2 regions of the Paenibacillus sp. JT22N12 genome follow, and region 2 is predicted to be linked to the other one. Evidence: riboswitches for the same ligand, from Rfam matches in the RefSeq annotation. Region 2 holds a riboswitch; the other holds the start of a gene.

Region 1 (4,386 bases), on a different contig from region 2:
GGCAGTCCCAGATGCTCCTTCGGTGTGACATAACAGAGCATCGCCGTACCGAGCCAGCCTATCATCGCCGCCCCGATAGCCGAAGTGATATGGTCGTAGCCTGGAGCAATATCCGTCGTCAGCGGACCCAGTGTATAGAATGGCGCCTCCCGGCATACCTTCAATTGACGCTCCATATTCTCCTGGATCAGATGCATCGGAACATGGCCGGGGCCTTCGATCATCACCTGCACATCATGCTTCCATGCTGCTTGAGCCAGCTCGCCAAGAGTATCCAGCTCCCCGAATTGAGCCTCGTCATTGGCATCTGCAATGGAGCCGGGACGCAGCCCGTCACCAAGAGAGAATGAAACATCATATTGTTTCATAATTTCGCAAATTTCTTCAAAGTGCGTATACAGAAAATTCTCGCGTTGATGCGCCAGGCACCATGCCGCCATAATCGACCCGCCCCGCGAAACAATCCCCGTTACCCGCTTGGCTGTAAGCGGAATATAACGCAGCAGCACACCCGCATGAATGGTAAAATAATCAACCCCTTGCTCGGCCTGCTCGATCAGAGTATCGCGGTACACCTCCCAGCTCAGATCCTCCGCCTTTCCGTTCACCTTTTCCAGCGCCTGATAGATAGGCACTGTGCCGACCGGAACCGGCGAGTTTCGCACGATCCATTCGCGGGTTGTATGAATGTTCCTGCCCGTGGAGAGATCCATGACCGTATCGGCGCCCCAGCGGGTAGCCCATGTCATTTTCTCCACTTCCTCCTCGATGGACGAAGCAACGGCTGAATTACCGATGTTGGCATTGATCTTGACGTGGAAGCGGCGCCCGATAATCATCGGTTCGCTCTCCGGATGATTGATATTCGCCGGTATAATAGCTCTTCCTGCCGCTACCTCGCTTCGCACAAGCTCTGCCGCTACCCCTTCACGAACAGCAATAAACGCCATCTCCGGCGTAATGATTCCCCTGCGGGCATAAAATAATTGAGTCACATTGCACCCGCGGACAGCTCTTAGCGGTGTGTGATTTAAAGCCGGGTACGGTTCTGCTCCTTGGCTGCCTGCCGCTTTCTCCGAGTGGAAACCGTTATCAAGCGGCTGAATCACACGCCCTTCATAGCGCTCCACATCTCCCCGATCTTCAATCCATGACCGGCGAAGAGCCGGCAGACCCTTGCGCACATCGGCCCGATAGGCGGAATCCGTGTACGGACCGCTGGAATCATATACCCGAACCGGTTCGTTCATCTGCACCTCGCCGCTTCTACTGATACTTGGCGACAGTTCAATCTCCCGCATCGGCACCCGTACATCCGAACGGCTTCCTTGCACATACACTTTGCGACTGCCCGGCAATGCTCCAGCCATGATCGTCATATCAAAAAACCTCCCAAGGTAATTTGGATAATCCCCTAGGAGGCTCGCAAGGACAGCGGCATAGACGGTGCGGAAAAATTGGAACGAGCCAAGGGCAGGCAGTTCCCTGTCCCATTAGTTCCCGGTATGAGCAGGCTTCAGCCCGTTCACCGACAGCATTCCTTGACACACTATCATGCTGGAGCGAACCGGGAAGAATCCGTTTTGCCGTCCTTTGCGGCTGAGCAAATTTCTTCCCTTGGACCGTATAGAAATTTATAGGAGTGAAGCTTATAAATTCTATAAAGTTAAAAAAACCGCTCCGGCATGGGAGCGGTTTGAATGCGGCAATTTCCATCCGGCATATGAAGACTATGCTTCATTGTCCGAATAAGTGAGGCATCCTGTCTATGCGAAAAGACAATAGCATAGATCCAGCCCATAATCGCACAGACAAGCCCACTTTCCTACGCTGGCATAACCCAGATCAGGTTCAAAGGGACCAAAGCGATCAGCGCTTTATCTCAGCCCATGCGGGCGCCCCTAGTGGATTTCCTAGTACGACTATATCGCGTGAACGCACACGCAGTCAACTTATAATGTTCAATTTCTTCGATGAATGCCAACCGTCTGCTGCACATTGCCTGCAACCGTGACAGTTACGTAGTCTGTCTTCACGGTCCCGTTGTTGTAAGTAGAGGTGAACGTAAACGTCAGCGGCCCATCCTCCAGCTTCTCGAAGCTTTCATCCCACATACTGCCGCTCCAGCTGGTACGCCGCGCGTTCGCGGCATCCAGATGAGCCGTGAAGCCGTTCATCGTCACCTCAACAGTATCCGCTTGGGTAGTTGTTACCGTGTCGGTCGTTTGGGCATGCAGCACAAACTTCTCACCTGCCCAAAAGACCTCATAACCGCGCGGGCTGTCTGCATCGCCGTTTTGATTCATATTGTATTCTCTGCGGCGCTGGTCCCACAAATCCGTATGCAGCACCTGACCCTTGACGTCAAGCGGCAGCACCGGTATGTCTTTGCGCACCACTACCGGCGGCGCTTCACCGTCCTGGACCGTAAGCTCGACTTTATAGATCCCTGCCTTGTCTCCTCTGAAACCTGGCCCGGTGTGACCATAGGGACTATTAAGAAAGGAGCTGAAGGTTTGTGAGCCTCCCTCCGGATCCTTGACAATATAGACAACCTGTAAGGTATCCAGGTCGGAATCGTCAATGGTATGGCCGATCCGGATCGAATCCCCTTCATACACCGGTTTGGGTGTCCAGTCAAAATCGGCTGTAGGCGGCCGGTTCGTTTCGATATAGAAGTATTTCGGATCGCTCCAATTGCTCCAGTCATAGCCGTCATACACACGGACTATGACATACATGTACACATGCTCAGGCAGGTCGACAGTTGGCCGCCAAGAGAGTTCCCGGCCCGGCTTGATATCCGTATCCCGATACAGCTCTCCGCCATATTTGAAAATCTGAAGCTGGTATCGGGTTTGCAAATCTCCGTCAGCATCCGCATAATTCCATTGAAACGCCGGCCGGAATTCCGTTAGCTTCGCCGGATTATTCTGATCCGTGCTTTCAGGTACTGTGATCCGGGCTTGCGGTATCTGGTTGTATATCGTGACCTGCCCGTTATACTGCGCCTCGGCTCCTGCCGAATCCTGCACGACCTGACGGATATTGAAGGTGCCAAGTGTGTTGAACACCTTGCTCCAGAATGTCCGTGACGTGCTCTGCAATAATTCCCCATCGCCAGTTGTTATATTGCGAATGTAGTACGCATGCGGCAGGTTCTCCCGTCCACCATCCTCGGCGTCATATGCCCTAGAGTCAATAACAACCGGGACGTTGCGGAAGGTATTTACATAGCTCGTCGTGAAGCCGGGAACCGGAGGCATATTGGGTGTCGGTATTGTGGAGATATCCAGGGATACGATGGTGTAATCCGACCATGCGCCATATTCGTCCTTCACAGCCATGCCAATTTCATATAAACCCCGTTCCTGCGGAGTTACAAGCTTTTCGTAAACAATGCTCCCCGACGGGGTGGCGTAGTAGAACTTCTTCTCCAGGATTCCCCGGGTGGCCCGGTAATCAATGGTGGACGGTTCAGTGGAGTAATTGTCAGAACTGGCATACCGGTCAGGGTCATAGCTGCTGTCGGTCCAGATCAGTTTGCCGTCCGCTGCAGGAACGACCATAAACTGAGAGACCGGCCTGCGGTGAACGGTGACTCTTTTCGCAAACGGATTCGAGTTTTTACGGTATTCATCAAAGGTCATATCCGAATAGAGATAGCTTGGGTGCGGATCGTCCTTCGCCTGCAGCGTTACGATGTAATCCCCGACCTTATCGAAGGTCAGCCGCTCGGAGCTGAATGTTTGACCGTTCATGGCCGACACGCCCTGATTGTTGATGAAACGGGGCGTATGCTGAATGCTCCACTGGTAGGAGCCCGCCTTGGGATCACCCTCCGGATCCAGAAACTGAATGTTATGGTAAGCGGCCTCCGCCGTGGCTGTGCCTGCATCCCATATCGCGTAGCTGTCCGACCATTCAATTTTATTCTGGATCGCTTTGTACGTGAAGGCGCTGAACACGACATAGGCTTTGTCGCTGAAATAGCCAAAACGCCCTTCTGCATAGCTGCCATCCGCCGCGGTCAGAATCGGGATATTATTAAGGAACACATCGATCTGACTCCCGACCGTCTTGATCCTCAGGGCATAGCTTTTGTTTGATTCAAATGGATACGAGCCAGCTTTCAGCACTGTTGGTGCCCCGTTCATGTATTTCACCAGATTGAACACATGGCCATCGGTTTCCACCGCGTACCGGTTGCGTGTGTCCTGCATCCGGAAGGAGAAGCCGGCCATCTCCCGGTCGTAGTCTATATCCTCCATTCGGAGGCTGAACTTCATCTCCACATCGTTGAGTGAAAGGTCCGATACATATTGACCGTTCGTAAACGTCTTTTTAACAAGCGGCGTGTTGGTGGGCGTGCCTATCGCTACGCCT
Region 2 (4,386 bases):
TCCGCCCTTCTTGGGAACGAGATAACAATCATCGCTGAAGATCGTCGCTTGCACCAGCGGCGCATGGGTAAGCACCGAGAAGCATTCTCCCTGAACAGGGAAAACAGGACTTGAAAGTCCAGCCTGCTCCATTAGCGGTCCGCTCCAGGTGCCGGAGGCAATGACGATGCGGCTGCCATACAAGGTTGTGTCCCGGGTGCGGACGCCGCATACAGAGCCCTGCTCCAGCACAAGCGATTGAACCTCCGCATATTCCCGTATATCCGCTCCCAGCGCCGCGGCTGCCTTGGCAAAAGCAAGGGAAAGCTCCGGGGCCAGCACATGCCCGTCCTCTTCAACAAGCATGGCGCCCAAAATATCCGGGGCAAGCGCCGGCTCGAGCTTGCGAACCTCACGACCGGTCAGCCAGCTTGCCTGTTGCCCCGCTTTGCGCTGAAATTCAATCGCATGCTGAAGCTCGTTCATCTGTTCGACGGTTGTGGCGATGCGAAGCAGCCCCTTGCGCTCCAGACCGATATCAATTCCGCTGAGCTCTCGAAGCTGGGCGGCAAGTGAGGGGAAGAGCGCGCGGCTGCGGAGGGCCAGCTCGAATAATGGCCCCGCTTCGTTGATTTCCGCCTGTGCGGCAAGCATGCCGGCAGCGGCATTGGAGGCCTGCCCGGCAAGCCGGTCACGCTCCAGCAGCACAACCTTCATGCCTCTTGCCGCCATATGGTAAGCGATCGAGCTTCCAATCACCCCTCCGCCCACAATGATCGCATCAAAAGTATTCGTCATCTGATTCGTCTCCTCGTCTGTTCAAAGCTTCGGCATACTGCAAGGCGGCCCGCAGAGGATCCGCCGCCTGCATAATGCCCGACAGCACCGCTACACCCGCTGCTCCTGCTGCCCGAACCTGCTGCACGCGCTCCGGATTAATTCCGCCAATGGCGATTACGGGTATATCTGCGCTCCGGACCATATGCGCCAGAGCGCCGATCCCTCTCGGCTCCTGCCCCGGCTTGGAAGCCGTTGCGAATATATGGCCATAAATCAGGAAATCCGCTCCCTGCTGCCCGGCCAGGACAGCCTCCTCTATTCCATGCACGGAGCAGCCCAGCCGAAGTCCGGGAAAAGCCATTCTGGCTTCTCTTACGCCCAAACTGCGGTAGGATAGCTGAGCGCCCTGCAGCCGGGCGGCCCAAGCTACATCGATACGGTCATTAATCATTATTTTCCCGGCCGGAACGCTTTCGGCCAGCAGAGATTGCACGCCCTGCCACAGCTCGAAAGCATTCCTCGCCGGTTCCCGCAGATGAAAGGAAGTCACATACGGATGAATCTTCCCGGCAGTCCTCGCATAGGCTTCCAGATCCTGCCGGCCATCCGAAATTATATGTAATTCCAGTGCCGTCAAACTATCACCGCCCTCCCAGACTACGGTATGGATAAAAACACAAAAAAGACCACCCTCCAGATAAGAAGGCGGCCCTGTTCAACTAGGCAATAGCATACTTATTCATATGCCGATAGACCAATCGTGAGACCACTTCCCTACGCTGGTATTACCCAGATCAGGTGCAAAGGGTTTGAATTCATCTTCAATCTCAGCCATTCGGCTCCCCTAGTGATACATCCTATGCAATTGGCTTTATACTATCACGAATGCTAGAAAAAGCAAATAAAAATCTGTTGGAAGGCTGCAAATATGCGGGTCCAACCTTATGTGGCCAGGAAGAAGCCGCATCTGAAAGGGTAAGCGTTGGGACATTATTTTCCTCTCAATACCCGCCGGCATACGGGCTTTTCGGCTCTGCTCCCTGATGGTCGAACTTCGCCATATAGGCCCCTCTCTTCTCGACTGTTTCTGCCGAGGAAGTCATCGCCTGCTTCAGATCCCCTTTATGCACGTCATTCACGATCCAGCGCTGCCCGAAACCGGCATGCACCACTTCATCGGCCCAGTCGAAGTCCTGGAAGGTCGTCATGAGCGGATCCCGGGCAATGTCGCGGCAAAATTCCCATTCCTCGCGCTTGCCAGGCGGGTATTTCATCGCCGCTTTCTCAATGGCAATCGTCAGATGCGTATAGGCCTCGTCCGGCTCGAACAGCTGCAGCGTCATGTCCAGCCAGCCCGTCCAGTTCGGCTTGTCGTATATATCATAGCCCTTGACGCGCAGCGCCGCTTCGCCGAACCAGGAATGTCTGACCTCGTCCCAGGCATGCCTGGCGGTATCAAGGTAGAACTCCCAGGGCTTGCCTTCGGATTGAAAGTGGACGCAGGCAACCGCTTCCGCCGGAGACATCTCGAAGAAGCGCGTAAACATCATCATTTCGAATCGGCCCGCCTCGGAGTCCTCGAACTGAAATTCCTTGAATTTGCTCACTGCGCTGCGGAACCGCTCGTCGCGCGTGCTGGAAGCAGGCAGCTCGAATGGCTGGGCGGCAACCGCAAGCTCTGGATCGGGCTCCTCCTTGGCGAGATCCCCGTCAATCCCTCCGGCTGCAGCCAGCAAATTACGAAGGTATCCGACCCAGCGGTCGGCATCGGTCACCTCTTTCTCAGTGGCCTCGGCCGTGAAATGCCGTACGGCCTCATTCCCCCACTCCAGCTGCTCCTCCCGGTCCATCAATTGATGCTTCAATAAATGAATCGTCGGCTCATCGACAATGGGCTGGGCGCTTGCCATATATGCCCGCGCAGAGCGGATTTGATCCGGTTTCACCACCTCGAACAACGCTCTCATCAGCTGCAGCGTATCCGCGGATTTCAGCACCTCGTCCATCAGCAGCTCCAGATTCGGGTCCGGCGACTTGTCGAAGGCCGACGAGCTCATTCGGAGCTGCTTGCAGCGGCTGCGCAGCTGATCGCAATGCGAGGCATCCTGCCACATCAGGCGGGAAAGCGCCCCCTTCACCTCGTATTCGGGGCGCGCCACCATATGCCCGGCCTCAAGCTTCATCAATCTGCGGTCCACATAGCCGATTCGATGCAATTTGTGGGATGATTCCGCTACCGACATGCCTACTTTGCCATAATTCTTGATTCCCATAAATGGATGCAGCATATAAATATTCCTCCCCGCAAATAAAAGTACTCTATTAACCCTTCAATCCGGTTGTAGAAATTCCTTCTACAAAATGCTTTTGCGCCAGGAAAAAGATAATCATGCAGGGCAGCATCGTCAGTAATGACATCGCCATGATCTGATTCCATTGAATATCATAGGTGGCGTCGATTGACATTCTCAGCGCCAGTTGAAGTGTAAATTTGCTGACGCTGTTCACATAGATCAGCGTGTTGAAAAATTCATTCCACAGCCAGATGAATTGAATTATACTGACGGAGAACAGCGCAGGCTTGCACAGCGGCATCAGGATCCGGGTCAGAATCGTAAAGGAATTGCAGCCGTCTATTTTCGCCGATTCATCCAGCTCGCTCGGCAGACCGCGTATAAATTGAACCATCATAAAGATGAAGAACGGATATCCCCCGAGGAAAGCCGGAACGACAAATGGCAAATAGCTGTCCAGCCATCCGAAATTCCGGAACAGCAGGTAACGCGGAATGATCAGCACCGCATGGGGCAGCATCAATGTTGCTATCATGACTGCCAGCAGCACCTTCTTCAGCGGAAATTGAAACCTTGTGAATCCGTAGGCGACAAGAACGCTTGAGACGACCGTACCGATGACAGTGGGAACGACCAGCAGAAAGGAATTGGCGTAGAACGTTCCGAACGTGAATTGACCGGAGCCCTTCCAGCCCTCCACAAAACCGTCCCAGATCACCCGCTTCGGAATTAATCCGATTGAAGTATAAATCTCTGCATTGGACCGGAAGGAAGCCGCCGCCATCCAGAGCAGCGGGTAGATCATAATAAAGCCGAATACGATCAATACCAGGTAAGCGCCGATTTTGGACAGATTCTTCATCATTTGCCACCATCTTCGTAGTACACCCATTTGGATGAGGATTTAAAAATAACCAGTGTAAAAATCATTATAATGACGAACAGCACCCAGGATTGTGCTGACGCGTAGCCCATTTTAAAATACTTGAACCCGTTCTCATAAATAAGCAGCCCGTACAGGTAGGTGGAATTCAGCGGTCCGCCGCTTGTAATCACCATCGCCGCGGTAAACTCCTGGAAAGCGTTCACCATCTGCATGATGAGGTTAAAGAAAATAATTGGCGTAATGAGCGGAAACGTGATGCTGACGAACATCCGGGACCGGGATGCCCCGTCGATCCGCCCCGCTTCATACAGCTCACCGGGCACCTGCTTGAGCGCCGCGAGGAACAGGACCATGGACGATCCGAACTGCCACACTGTCAGCGCGCTGATCGTATACAGGGCAATATCCGGACTTCCCAGCCAATCGATCGGAGCGATGCTCAGCTTC

The links. A riboswitch is a leader RNA that binds a small molecule or an ion and turns the genes downstream of it on or off. The one in region 2 is predicted to bind thiamine pyrophosphate.
Region 1: it holds a riboswitch for thiamine pyrophosphate, as region 2 does, so the genes downstream of both, thiC (phosphomethylpyrimidine synthase ThiC) here and AC0YOA_RS05320 (thiamine phosphate synthase) in region 2, are expected to answer to the same signal.

What each region holds. Positions count from the first base shown of each region.
Region 1 covers NZ_JBWDNU010000017.1:111,592-115,977, reverse strand. Annotated here, with positions in the region: gene thiC (phosphomethylpyrimidine synthase ThiC) at 1-1,379, opposite strand, end outside; TPP riboswitch at 1,806-1,913, opposite strand; gene AC0YOA_RS34380 (glycoside hydrolase family 78 protein) at 1,962-4,386, opposite strand, start outside.
Region 2 covers NZ_JBWDNU010000001.1:1,267,521-1,271,906, forward strand. Annotated here, with positions in the region: gene thiO (glycine oxidase ThiO) at 1-777, opposite strand, end outside; gene AC0YOA_RS05320 (thiamine phosphate synthase) at 761-1,396, opposite strand; TPP riboswitch at 1,514-1,615, opposite strand; gene AC0YOA_RS05325 (hypothetical protein) at 1,761-3,047, opposite strand; gene AC0YOA_RS05330 (carbohydrate ABC transporter permease) at 3,082-3,918, opposite strand; gene AC0YOA_RS05335 (carbohydrate ABC transporter permease) at 3,915-4,386, opposite strand, start outside.